4 regions of the Cedecea sp. B1(4) genome follow, and region 4 is predicted to be linked to each of the others. Evidence: predicted binding sites of a transcription regulator. Region 4 holds the regulator's gene; each other region holds the start of a gene.

Region 1 (3,209 bases), 380 kb from region 4:
TGGTCAAAGTAAGTGGCGATGACTGCTTCAGGCAGGCCCATCGTTTTGGCGAGAAGCGCTACGCTTGCTGCCCGCTGCGTGCGGGTGAGCGCGTCGGCGTCGCTAAAGGTTTTCAGTACCTGTTGAAGAAACGGGCCGTTCGCTTCTGCATAAGGGCGGGAAGCTAAATAGAACGACCCGGTTTGATTCAGCTCGCTGCCGTCCGTTAAGACGCGAACGCCGCCGTTTAACAGTGCCGCCGAATAGTACGGATCCCAGATAGCCCAGGCATCGACGTTCCCCTGCTGAAAGGCCGCGCGGGCATCGGCGGGGGTCAGGTAAGCGGGCTGAATATCGGAAAACTTCAGTCCGGCTTGTTGCAACGCGCGCAACACCAGGTTGTGTGAGCTGGAGCCTTTCTGGAAGGCAATCTTATGGCCTTTTAAGTCCGCCACGGTTTTCAGGGGGCTATTTTCGGGGACCAGAATCACCTCTGCTTTCGGTTTGGGCGGCTCGGCACCTACATACAGCAGATCCGCCCCGGCTGCCTGCGCGAAAATAGGCGGGATATCGCCCGTGCTGCCCAAATCGATGCTGCCGACGTTCAGTGCTTCCAGCATCTGTGGCCCGGCGGGAAACTCAACCCACGAGACTTTGGTGTTCGGGTATTGCTTCTCCAGGAGCTGGTGGCTTTTGGCTAACACCATACTGACAGAGCCTTTTTGGTAACCAATGCGCAGCTGTTCCGGGCCGCTGTCCGAGGCGTTGCTATAGGTTGAAAAAGCGAGCAGGCCGGCAAAAGCGAGCCACGGAGAGCGGCGTTTAAGCAAATTAAACATGGCTCACCCCTCGGGCGTTAAACGGTGAAGGTACCGCAAAGTCACGGCGGTGGAGCGCCTGCCAGAAGGTTTCCAGCGCTTCGTCCAGACGTTTTTGTAGGTTAGGCGTGAAGTGAGGTTTGTGCTGGTAATCGGCTATCTGGCCGTCGTCGGCGAAAACGCCGTGCAGGATCTCCTGTGCTTTGAGCGCATTCAGCACCGGTTTAAGGGCATAGTCCACGGCGAGCATATGCGCCACGGTACCGCCGGTGGCGAGAGGCAGAACAACCTTCTTCTCTAAGGCGCGTTCGGGGAGCAAATCGAGCAGCGTTTTTAGCGCGCCTGAAAACGAGGCTTTGTAAATCGGCGTGGCGATAATCAGGCCGTCGGCAGTGCTGAGTTGTTCGGTGAGGGCTAGCAGCGCCGGGCTGTCGAACCTTGCATAGAGCAAGTCTTCAGGCGCGAAGTTCTGTAAGTGCCAGTGATAAACTTCAACATCAAGGGCGCTCAGCTTCTCCCGCGCATACTCCAGCAGCGAGCTGGAGCGGGACGGGTAGCGAGGGCTTCCGGCCAGGGTAATCACACGCATCACGACTCCTTATAACTAATTGTTTGTTTTTATCTAACATTGATAACAATTAGCGTGATACTCGCAGAGATGATTTCCGTGGCTAAGTGATTTTTCCGGGATAGATTTGCGAAAAAGCGCATATTGCGCGCCGGGAAAGAAAACGTTTGCCTCTATTCAGGCTTTTTTGCGACAGGTCAATTCCAATCATCCCCCGGATCGTGAATAATAACGCCCCGGTCTGCACACCGGGAATCCAGGAGAGTTCATGTACTACCCCTTCGTCCGTAAAGCCCTTTTTCAGCTCGATCCAGAGCGCGCTCATGAGTTAACTTTTCAGCAATTACGTTTTGTCACCGGAACGCCGCTTGAGTGGCTGGTGCGTCAGAACGTGCCGTCAAAACCTGTGGCCTGCATGGGGTTAACGTTCAAGAATCCGCTTGGCTTAGCCGCGGGTCTGGATAAAAACGGGGAATGCATTGATGCCTTCGGGGCGATGGGCTTTGGCTCCATTGAGATTGGCACCGTGACGCCGCGTCCGCAGCCGGGGAACGACAAGCCGCGTATCTTCCGTCTGGTGGAAGCTGAAGGGCTGATTAACCGAATGGGGTTTAATAATCTTGGGGTGGATAACCTGGTCGAAAACGTAAAAAAAGCGCATTTCGACGGCGTGCTCGGTATTAATATCGGCAAGAACAAAGATACCCCCGTTGAACAGGGGAAAGACGATTATCTGATCTGCATGGATAAAATTTATCCATATGCTGGCTATATTGCGATCAATATCTCATCACCGAATACGCCAGGGCTGCGTACTTTGCAATATGGTGAAGCGTTAGACGATCTTTTAAGTGCCATTAAAAATAAGCAACAAGCGCTGCAAGAGATCCACCATAAATATGTTCCTGTGGCGGTGAAGATCGCGCCGGATCTTTCTGAGGAAGAATTGATCCAGGTGGCGGACAGTTTAGTTCGCCATAATATTGACGGGGTCATTGCAACCAATACCACTTTAGATCGCAGCCTTGTTCAGGGCATGAAACACTGCGATGAAACCGGGGGCTTAAGCGGGCGTCCTGTACAATTAAAAAGCACGGAAATTATTCGCCGCCTGTCTCAGGAATTAAATGGCCGCTTGCCGATTATTGGCGTAGGAGGGATTGATTCCGTGGTTGCCGCTCGCGAGAAGATGGCGGCTGGCGCTTCGTTGGTTCAAATATACTCAGGCTTCATTTTTAAAGGCCCACCGCTGATTAAAGAAATCGTTACCCATCTCTGATCATTTACCTTTTACAGACAACCAGGGCTTTATTTTCGGTCCTGGTTGTTTTATATTCCGCTACTGTTGCTTATTTAAACATATTGGTCTTTTATTAATATGGTAAGAAATTGAGTGGCAATTCAGCAGCGGGATAAATGAAGGGTAAGCATTATGCGAATAAAACCGGACGATAACTGGCGTTGGTATTTCGATGAAGAGCACGATCGAATGATGCTCGATTTGGCCAATGGTATGCTTTTCCGTTCGCGCTTTCCTCGTAAAATGCTAACCCCGGATGCCTTTGAAAATTCAGGTTTTTGTGTTGATGATGCGGCACTTTATTTCTCCTTTGAAGAAAAATGCCGTGATTTACCGTTAGGGAAAGAGCAGCGCGCCGAGCTGGTGCTCAATGCCCTGGTAGCGATTCGCTTCCTCAAGCCGCAGATGCCGAAAAGCTGGCATTTTGTCTCCCACGGCGACGGCTGGCAGCCAGAAGTAGGGGAAGGGGCCTGCGTGTGGCTAAGCGAGAATATGCAGCAGGTGAACCTGCTGGTGGTGGAAACCGGCGACAATGCCGCACTTT
Region 2 (3,209 bases), on a different contig from region 4:
ATACTGCAGGTATTTGTGGTCAACGTCTTTCGTCACGTAGATGCCGTTAAAGACGGAGCATTCGAACTGGGTGATGTCCGGGTTTTCCACGCGTACCGCTTCGATCAGATCGTCCAGATCCTGGAAAATCAGGCCGTCAGCGCCGATGATCTGGCGAATTTCATCCACTTCGCGGCCGTGAGCAATCAGCTCATTGGCGCTTGGCATGTCGATGCCGTACACGTTAGGGAAGCGAATTTCCGGTGCAGCGGATGCCAGGTAAACTTTTTTGGCTCCAGCTTCACGCGCCATCTCGATAATCTGCTCAGAGGTGGTGCCGCGCACGATGGAGTCATCTATCAGCAGCACGTTCTTATCGCGGAATTCAGCGCGGTTGGCGTTCAGCTTGCGGCGCACGGATTTACGGCGCAGCTGCTGACCAGGCATGATGAACGTGCGGCCCACGTAGCGGTTTTTCACAAACCCTTGGCGGTACGGTTTCTCAAGAATGCGGGCGATTTCCAGTGCGATATCGCAAGAGGTTTCTGGAATCGGAATGACCACGTCGATATCCAGGTCTTCCCATTCGCGGGCAATTTTCTCGCCAAGTTTTTTACCCATCTCAACGCGCGCGCTGTAAACGGAGATCTTGTCGATGAAGGAGTCCGGGCGAGCAAAATAGACGTACTCGAACAGGCAAGGATTGCTGACCGGGTTGTCGGCGCACTGGCGGGTGAACAGCTGGCCTTTCTCGGTAATGTAAACTGCTTCGCCCGGCGCGATATCACGCAGGAATTCAAAGCCCAGAGTGTCCAGCGCCACGCTCTCGGAGGCCACCATGTATTCGGTGCGGCCATCGCCCAGATCGCGTTTGCCGATCACCAGCGGGCGGATGCCGTTCGGGTCGCGGAAGGCAACCATGCCGTGGCCGATAATCATCGCCACGCAGGCGTAAGCGCCGCGAATCTGGCGGTTAGTGGCGGCGATAGCGGCAAAAATGTTGTCTGCTTCCAGCGGATAATGGCGGAAGCTATCCAGCTCGCTGGCGAAGATATTGAGCAGGATTTCAGAATCAGAGGTGGTGTTAATGTGGCGGCGCTTTTCTTCAAACAGCTTTTTGCGCAGCTCGTGGGCATTGGTCAGATTACCGTTATGCGCCAGCGTAATCCCGTAAGGCGAGTTGACGTAGAAAGGCTGAGCTTCAGAAGCGCTGGAACTGCCGGCGGTGGGGTAACGCACGTGGCCAATACCCATATTCCCCTGCAGACGCTGCATGTGACGGGCTTCAAACACATCGCTCACCAGGCCATTCGCTTTACGCAGACGGAAGCAATTTAACGCGTCGATGGTGACGATGCCTGCGGCATCCTGGCCACGGTGCTGAAGCACCGTTAACGCATCATAAATCGACTGGTTTACCGGCATGAAACCGGCGATACCGACAATACCGCACATGTTGTCTTTTCCTCATTAAGCCACACCCCCCGCTACGATTAGCGGGGCAAGAAACTTGACGAGCTTTGCAGATAGTCAAAGAACCATCTGATGATGAAACTGAATTGCGGGATAAGCTGCGACTTTTGCCAGTCATCGCTTTTTGAAAAACCGGTAAAGGTATCCAGGAAGAACAGAATGGCGGAGACGATCAGTACGCCACGCAAGGCGCCAAAGCAGATCCCCAACACCCTGTCTGTACCCGACAGGCCGGTTTTTTGCACCAGCGCGCTAATCACATAATTGACTATCGCACCGACAATCAGCGTCGCGATAAACAGCACCGCGATAGCTATCCCATTACGTACCAGTTCGTCTTCAAAGCCAGTGAACCAGACTGACAGATAAGTGTAGTAATGACTGGCGACAAAGAAAGCACATCCCCAGGTCACAAGCGATAACGCTTCCTTCACAAACCCACGTATTACGCTTACCAGACAAGAAAAACCGATAACCGCAATGATGGCGTAATCTATCCAGATCATGAAAAAATCTCGTGATAAATTGCCCTGACGTCCAGTTCGGGGCGAATTCTAACAGAAAAAGAAAACGTTTGCGTAGGGATTTCCTTCCCCCGCGTAAATAAATAATGGCGTTGAAAAAAGCATCAACGCCATTAAAAAAGTGCCTGTTTTGCCTTCATTCCGTTGGGGGGAAGCGACGATGTACCGTCGTTTTTCCCCTCACCCTCTCCCCAAGGGGTCAAGGGAATAGTATGGTGCGATATTTTCCTCTCTCCCTTCCAGGGAAGGGAGAGGGCTATTAGCGAGGCGAGTAATTCATCACCACGCCGTTCAGACCAGAAAGGGAATTCAGTTCGCCCAACGAAGACTTCAGCTTATCTTTCGAGGCATCCGGCCCGACCAGAATACGGGTAATTTTCCCCTGCACAGGCGTGGTCGGCGAGGTGTAAACCTTGAACCCGGCCCCGCGCAGTTTACCAACAATCTCATTCACTTTGTCCGCATTTTTCAATGCGCCAAGCTGCACCACATAGGCTTGCCCGGTCGGGGCTTTGTCGGCAGTTTTTTCCGCCTTCGACGGCTGTTCGGAGGCCATCGCAAGCTGCTGGCCAGTGTTATCATCAGCGGCAGATTTAGGCTGTGGTTTTTCCACTGGCTTAGGCTTTGGTTTTTCCTGCACGGGCTGCGGCTTAGGCTGTTCGCGCGCGACAGGCACTTCGTCAACGCCCGCAGAGCCTTCATTCGGGATAGCCCCGCTGTTCAGCCCCGGCGGTACGGAAGCGCCCGCCCTTACCTCTTCCGCCGCGCCTTCCGGCGGCTGCGCTGGCAAAGCCTGAGTAGCCGCCGGCAGCATATCAGGCTCGTCGCTGTCTCCAGGTTTTGGCACCAAAGGAATGGCCGCGAACTCATCCTGATAATGTTTTTTCTGCCCGTCCAGCAGACCCGGCAGCACAATAACGCCCAGTGCGACCAGAATAATGGTTCCGACTAATCGGTTTTGAAACTTACTCGCCACCTGCTCTCCCCGCGTCCAGTACTTCCATTACATGGGCCACCGTGTGGAACGAACCACACACCAGCACGGTATCTTCGGCCGTCGCATCCGCCATGGCTGCATGCCATGCGTCCGCCACGGTTGCAAATGCTTTGCCGTGACCAAGATGGGCCATAAGCTGCTCTGCGCTTGCGCCTCGTGGCCCTTCCAGCGGAGCACAATACCAGCTATCGACCTGAGGCGACAAACAGGCAAGCGTTCCGGCTATGTCTTTATCG
Region 3 (3,209 bases), on a different contig from region 4:
GGCAATGGTGCCGAACATCACAATCGTTGCGCCGCCGAGAACAGGTTCAGGGATATGCTGCACAAAGCCGCTTACTGCCGGGAATAGACCCAGCACGATCAGCATCAGGGCGACAACAAAGCCCACATAGCGGCTGGCTACGCCGGTCAATTGAATAACTCCGTTGTTCTGGCCAAAGCAGGAGTTAGGGAAAGTATTGAACACGGCAGAAACGCAGGAATTCAGACCATTGGCCAGTACACCGCCCTTCAGGCGCTTCATGTACAGCGGGCCGGAAACGGGCTGTTCGGAGACGTCGGAGGTGGCGGTGATGTCGCCGATGGTTTCCAGCGAAGTCACCATAAACACCAGCATTAGCGGGATCAGCAGGCTCCAGTCGATGCCAAGCCCGTAATACAGCGGCGTAGGAACCATGATGAGGTCGGTGTTCGCGGCCTGGGTCGTGGCTGGCAGCATGTCCAGAGCCCAGGCGAGCAGATAACCCACGGCCATCGCGATGACCAGGGACGCTACGCGCAGGTACGGATTGCGCTGGCGGTTCAGCAGGATAATAACCAGTAGAACTGCGCCTGCCAGCAGCAGATTTTTCGGTGTGCCGAAAGTGTGATCGGCCATGGCGCCATAGCCACCGCCGATAGAGGTCAGCCCAACCTGAATCAGGGACAGACCGATAATCATGACCACCACGCCGGAAACCAGAGGAGTGATGATACGACGAGCAAGATGCAGCACGCGTGAAATCAGCATTTCCGTGCAGCTGGCAAGCATCAGTGTGCCAAAGAGTGCCGCCATCATCGTCGGCACGTCTGCACCGCCATTTTTCAGCGCCATGCCGCCCATAATCAGCGGAGAGACAAAGTTAAAGCTGGTGCCCTGAATCGACAGCAAACCTGAACCTACTGGCCCCCAGGCTTTGATTTGAATAATCGAAGCCACGCCAGAGGCAAACAAAGACATGCTGATAATGTGCTGTGTATCCGATGCCGGTAACCCCAACGCCTGGCAAATTAACAATGCCGGTGTAATCACCGCCACAAACATCGCCAGCAGGTGTTGGCAGGCGGCAAAAAGGGTTTGTGGCAGCGGCGGGCGGTCTTCAAGGCGATAAATTAGTTCGCTCGAGCGAGTCTGCGCAACCGGTTGCGCATTATCTGACTCTACGGCATTCACGGACATCAGTGACGATCTCATGGCTGGAAAAGCGCTGATTTTAACGGACTGGACGGTAAAAGCAAACGATTGCTAGCCTGGTGGGATAAGAGCGAAATGTCATAAATTGAGCATTATTTATAACGAAGGCGCATTTTTTGGTTAAAATGCGCCGGCTGATTTCATCCATGAAGGAAATAACAGCGAAGGATAATTAAGCGCGAATGACGGATGCGCAATAAAAGGAGCCCTGCAATGTTTCATCTTGATACCCTTTCTACCCTGGTGGCCGCCACGTTAGTGCTGCTTCTGGGGCGTAAAATGGTCCACTCGGTCCCTTTCCTCAAAAAATACACTATTCCTGAACCCGTGGCCGGTGGGCTGCTGGTGGCGATAGCCCTGCTTGTCCTGAAAAAGAGCATGGGCTGGGAAATTGAGTTTGATATGAGCCTCAAAGATCCTTTGATGCTCGCTTTCTTCGCCACAATCGGCCTGAATGCGAATATCGCCAGTTTGCGCAAAGGCGGGAAAGTAGTGGGGATTTTCCTGTTTATCGTCGTTGGGCTACTGGTCATGCAGAACGCCATTGGCATCGGTATGGCCAGCATGTTGGGGCTCGATCCGCTGATGGGGCTGCTGGCAGGTTCGATAACGTTGTCAGGCGGGCACGGTACCGGTGCAGCCTGGGGCAAACTCTTTACCGAACGCTATGGTTTCCAGAATGCGACGGAAGTCGCTATGGCCTGTGCGACTTTTGGCCTGGTGCTGGGTGGTTTAATTGGTGGCCCGGTTGCTCGCTACCTGGTTAAACATTCGTCTACGCCGAATGGTGCTCCTGAAGACAACGAGATCCCTGGCGCGTTTGAAAAGCCAGATGTCGGGCGGGTCATTACCTCTTTGGTGATGATTGAAACCATCGCCCTGATTGCTATCTGCCTGACGGTAGGGCGTGTCGTTGCTGGGTTATTGCAGGGCACACCTTTTGAGCTGCCGACGTTTGTCTGCGTGCTGTTTATTGGCGTGATTCTCAGTAATTTGCTCGCGGCTGTGGGTTTCTATCGTGTCTTCGAACGGGCGGTTTCCGTACTGGGCAACGTCAGCCTTTCGTTGTTCCTTGCGATGGCGTTAATGAGCCTTAAACTTTGGGAACTGGCCTCTCTGGCGTTACCGATGCTGGCTATTCTGGCCGTACAAACGTTGTTTATGGCGCTGTACGCTATTTTTATTACCTGGCGTTTGATGGGCAAAAACTACGATGCGGCGGTGCTGGCCGCCGGTCACTGTGGTTTTGGCATGGGTGCCACACCGACGGCGATTGCTAATATGCAGGCGATTACCGAACGATTTGGCCCGTCGCATATGGCATTTTTGGTGGTGCCGATGGTGGGGGCGTTCTTTATCGATATCGTGAATGCGGTGGTGATCAAGCTGTTCCTGATGCTGCCGCTGTTTGCTTAAGCGTTGGAGTAACGCTCGGTTTCCGGCATCCAGCGTTCGATCAGCGCCTTAGCCTGTTCAGGATAGCGTTCGTGGATATGGCGCGCCAGGCGCTGAACCTGCGGGATCATTCCCTGGTCCCGCAGCAGATCGGCCACTTTGAACTCTGCGTTACCCGTCTGGCGAGTTCCTAGCAGCTCGCCAGGTCCGCGGATCTCCAGGTCTTTTTGCGCAATCACAAAACCATCATTACTGTCTCTCAGCACCTGCAGGCGAAGCTGTGCCGTTTTGGATAGCGGGAATTTATACAGCAGCACGCAGTGGGAGGCCACGGCGCCACGGCCAACACGGCCGCGGAGCTGGTGGAGTTGCGCAAGCCCTAAACGCTCAGGGTTTTCGATGATCATCAGGCTGGCGTTGGGGACATCCACGCCGACTTCAATCACCGTGGTGGCGACCAGAAGATGCAGTTCGCCCTGCTTGAAGGCCTGCATTACCGCCTGTTTTTCCTGCGGCTTCATGCGCCCGTGTACCAGACCAACGTTAAGCTCCGGGAGGGCGGTTTTTAGCTCTTCCCAGGTCACTTCAGCAGCCTGGGCTTCCAGCAGTTCAGACTCTTCAAT
Region 4 (3,209 bases):
CTCCTCCGTTGACCGCGGCGAACTGGAAAGCGGTGACCTGGTGTTCTTCCGTACCCAGGGCCGTGGCACCGCCGATCACGTTGGCGTCTACGTTGGCAACGGGAAGTTTATTCAGTCCCCGCGCAGCGGCCGCGATATTCAGATCACCTCCCTAAGCGAAGATTACTGGCAGCGCCATTACGTCGGCGCCCGCCGGGTCATGACGCCAAAAACTATTCGTTAATCTTATCGCGCCCTTTCGGGCTAATCAGACTGATTAAAATAAAACAGCCCGGCAACGGGCTGTTTTATTTTGTTGTTTCATTGCGCTTTTTTGCACTCTCGTAATTTGCTAACCTTATGACCACACAAAATGTAGTTATATTGTGAAGCAAAATAACAAGGAGTGAAGCCATGTCGTTCGAACTACCCGCCCTGCCCTATGCCAAAGATGCGCTGGCACCGCATATCTCAGCCGAAACCCTCGAGTACCATTACGGCAAACACCACCAGACCTACGTCACTAACCTGAATAATCTGATCAAAGGCAGCCCGTTTGAAGGTAAAACGCTGGAAGAGATCGTGACAGAATCTGACGGCGGGATCTTCAATAACGCAGCCCAGGTCTGGAACCATACGTTCTACTGGCACTGCCTGGCGCCGAATGCCGGCGGGGAGCCGACCGGTGACGTGCTGGCAGCCATCAACCACGCTTTTGGCAGCGTGGAAGCCTTTAAAAAGCAGTTCACCGAAGCGGCCATCAAAAACTTTGGCTCCGGCTGGACATGGCTGGTGAAAAAGAGCGACGGCAGCCTGGCAATCGTCTCGACCTCTAACGCAGGCACCCCGTTAACAACCGGAGCAAAACCGCTGCTGACCGTGGACGTATGGGAGCATGCCTACTACATTGATTACCGCAATGCGCGCCCGGTTTATCTCGACCACTTCTGGGCGCTGGTCAACTGGGAATTTGTTGCGCAAAACCTGGCAGGCTGATTTTTAACGGTTAGTCACGAAGGAGGGAAGCAACGCTTTTCTTCTATATACGAGAAGGGCCGCGAAAGCGGCCCTTTGTAAATCAGTGCAGGACGGCGGTTAGCGCCCCGGCAACAATCAGACTCAGTACGATAACCGTAGTCACCACGGAAAACTTCAGATCGGTACTCATCGTAAGCTCCTTTTATTTCCCTACAAAGTGTATGTGGGGTGATTTTCCCACAATTAGCGATAAAAATCCTGCTGGATTTGCACAGATATCGGTTTTCCCTCTTCCACTTTGCCCCGGGATAAGCCAAAATCCTTCGCTAATTTACCGCGTATCGCCCGGCAACGCCCTCCTCCCGCTGTATGTCGCATCCCCGACAGGCCTGCAACCAACGTGTTGCCCCAGGAGTTAGCGAAGGCAAACGTTTAACACATGAGTTATCAGGAGTTTACGATATGGTCTGGAGTGACATCTAATGGCAACGATTAAGGACGTAGCGAAGCGCGCAAACGTTTCCACTACCACTGTGTCACATGTCATTAACAAGACCCGTTTTGTGGCGGAAGAGACACGCAACGCCGTCTGGGCAGCCATCAAAGAGCTGCACTATTCGCCAAGCGCCGTGGCTCGCAGCCTGAAGGTCAACCACACCAAATCTATCGGCCTGCTTGCCACCTCAAGCGAAGCCCCTTATTTTGCGGAAATTATTGAATCCGTTGAGAACAGCTGTTTCGCCAAGGGCTACACCCTGATTCTGGGCAACGCGCACAACAACTTTGAAAAGCAGCGCGCTTACCTGTCCATGATGGCGCAAAAACGCGTGGACGGGCTGCTGGTCATGTGTTCCGAATACCCTGAGACGCTGCTTTCAACCCTGGAAGAGTACCGCCATATTCCGATGGTGGTGATGGACTGGGGCGAAGCTCGTGCGGACTTTACCGATTCCGTGGTCGATAACGCATTCCACGGCGGCTACCTTGCGGGCCGCTACCTGATTGAACGTGGCCATCGCGATATCGGTGCTATTCCGGGTCAGCTGGAGCGAAATACCGGCGGCGGCCGCCATGCAGGGTTCCTGAAGGCGCTTGAAGAAGCCAATATCAAAGTGCCGGATAACTGGGTGGTTCAGGGTGATTTCGAACCAGAGTCTGGTTATCGCGCCATGCAGCAACTGCTTAACCAGCCGCATCGCCCTACCGCCGTTTTCTGCGGCGGCGATATTATGGCGATGGGTGCAATTTGCGCCGCAGACGAAATGGGGCTGCGCGTGCCGCAGGACATTTCTATCATTGGCTATGACAACGTGCGCAACGCCCGCTATTTCTCTCCGGCGCTGACCACAATCCACCAGCCGAAAGAGCGCCTGGGCGAAACGGCGTTTAACATGCTGCTCGACCGCATCATTAATAAGCGCGAAGAGTCGCAGACGATTGAAGTCCATCCTCGTCTGATTGAACGCCGCTCGGTGGCCGACGGCCCGTTCCGCGATTACCGCCGCTAAGCCTCTTCGGGGGCCGGGAATATGTTACCCGGCTCCTGCAGCCACTCCTGATTCATCGTCTCACTGTCACCCAAATAGTCCAGCAGCCAGCTCAAAGCGGGCGAAGCATCATCCTGCCGCCAGGTTAAGCAGCAGGCCGCGTCCGGGAATGGATTCTCCAGCATCAACTCTTTCCAGTCGCCCCTGACGAGCCACGACTGGGCAATGTGTGTCGGCACCATACCAATGCATAATCCCGCCGTCAGGCAATCCGCCCCCGACGCCCAGTCCGGCACCACCACGCGGCGCTGGTTGTCCAGCAGCCAGGTAATGCGCTTGGGTAACGAACGGGATGTGTCTTCTAGCACAAGGGATGGCCAGGGACGAATGTCATCATCCAGAATGATACCTTCCCGTTGCGCAAGCGGATGGTCAGCGGAAACCACACAGCGCCAGCTTAGCGCCCCCATGTCCCGAAATGCGTAACGCCCCCCGACCGGGATAGCCTGCGTGGCGCCAATCGCCGCCTCAACTCGCCCGTCGGCAAGCGCATCCCACACGCCGTTGAACACTTCCTGGGAAACCCTTAACTCGATATCCGGGAAATGACGATAAAAATCCAGCACCAGCTGACGAGTACGCTCAGGTTTAACGATATTGTCTACCGCAATGGACAGGTGCCCACGCCAGCCGTTGGCTATCTGCTGGCACTGCTGGCGCGTTGCCATCATTTTTTTGATAACAGACCGACCTTCTTTGAGAAAA

Evidence for each region. The regulator PurR, encoded in region 4, represses purine synthesis genes. The targets are predictions, from matches to a motif close to CANGCAAACGTTTGCNTG.
Region 1: a site for PurR is predicted at 1,522-1,539, ahead of pyrD (quinone-dependent dihydroorotate dehydrogenase). Genes of this name have one in related genera too.
Region 2: a site for PurR is predicted at 2,016-2,033, ahead of cvpA (colicin V production protein). Genes of this name have one in related genera too.
Region 3: a site for PurR is predicted at 1,229-1,246, ahead of ACR6JA_RS19470 (nucleobase:cation symporter-2 family protein). Genes of this name have one in related genera too.

Annotation. Positions count from the first base shown of each region.
Region 1 is NZ_JCAHMZ010000001.1:112,338-115,546, forward strand. Features, by position in the region: gene ACR6JA_RS00475 (sulfonate ABC transporter substrate-binding protein) at 1-818, opposite strand, end outside; gene ssuE (NADPH-dependent FMN reductase) at 811-1,386, opposite strand; gene pyrD (quinone-dependent dihydroorotate dehydrogenase) at 1,634-2,644, shown strand; gene zapC (cell division protein ZapC) at 2,798-3,209, shown strand, end outside.
Region 2 is NZ_JCAHMZ010000004.1:343,143-346,351, reverse strand. Features, by position in the region: gene purF (amidophosphoribosyltransferase) at 1-1,434, opposite strand, end outside; gene cvpA (colicin V production protein) at 1,473-1,958, opposite strand; gene dedD (cell division protein DedD) at 2,236-2,952, opposite strand; gene folC (bifunctional tetrahydrofolate synthase/dihydrofolate synthase) at 2,942-3,209, opposite strand, start outside.
Region 3 is NZ_JCAHMZ010000009.1:91,574-94,782, reverse strand. Features, by position in the region: gene ACR6JA_RS19470 (nucleobase:cation symporter-2 family protein) at 1-1,176, opposite strand, end outside; gene gltS (sodium/glutamate symporter) at 1,405-2,607, shown strand; gene recG (ATP-dependent DNA helicase RecG) at 2,604-3,209, opposite strand, start outside.
Region 4 is NZ_JCAHMZ010000001.1:489,984-493,192, reverse strand. Features, by position in the region: gene ACR6JA_RS02460 (C40 family peptidase) at 1-223, shown strand, start outside; gene sodB (superoxide dismutase [Fe]) at 394-975, shown strand; gene cydH (cytochrome bd-I oxidase subunit CydH) at 1,058-1,147, opposite strand; gene purR (HTH-type transcriptional repressor PurR) at 1,440-2,465, shown strand; gene punR (DNA-binding transcriptional activator PunR) at 2,462-3,209, opposite strand, start outside.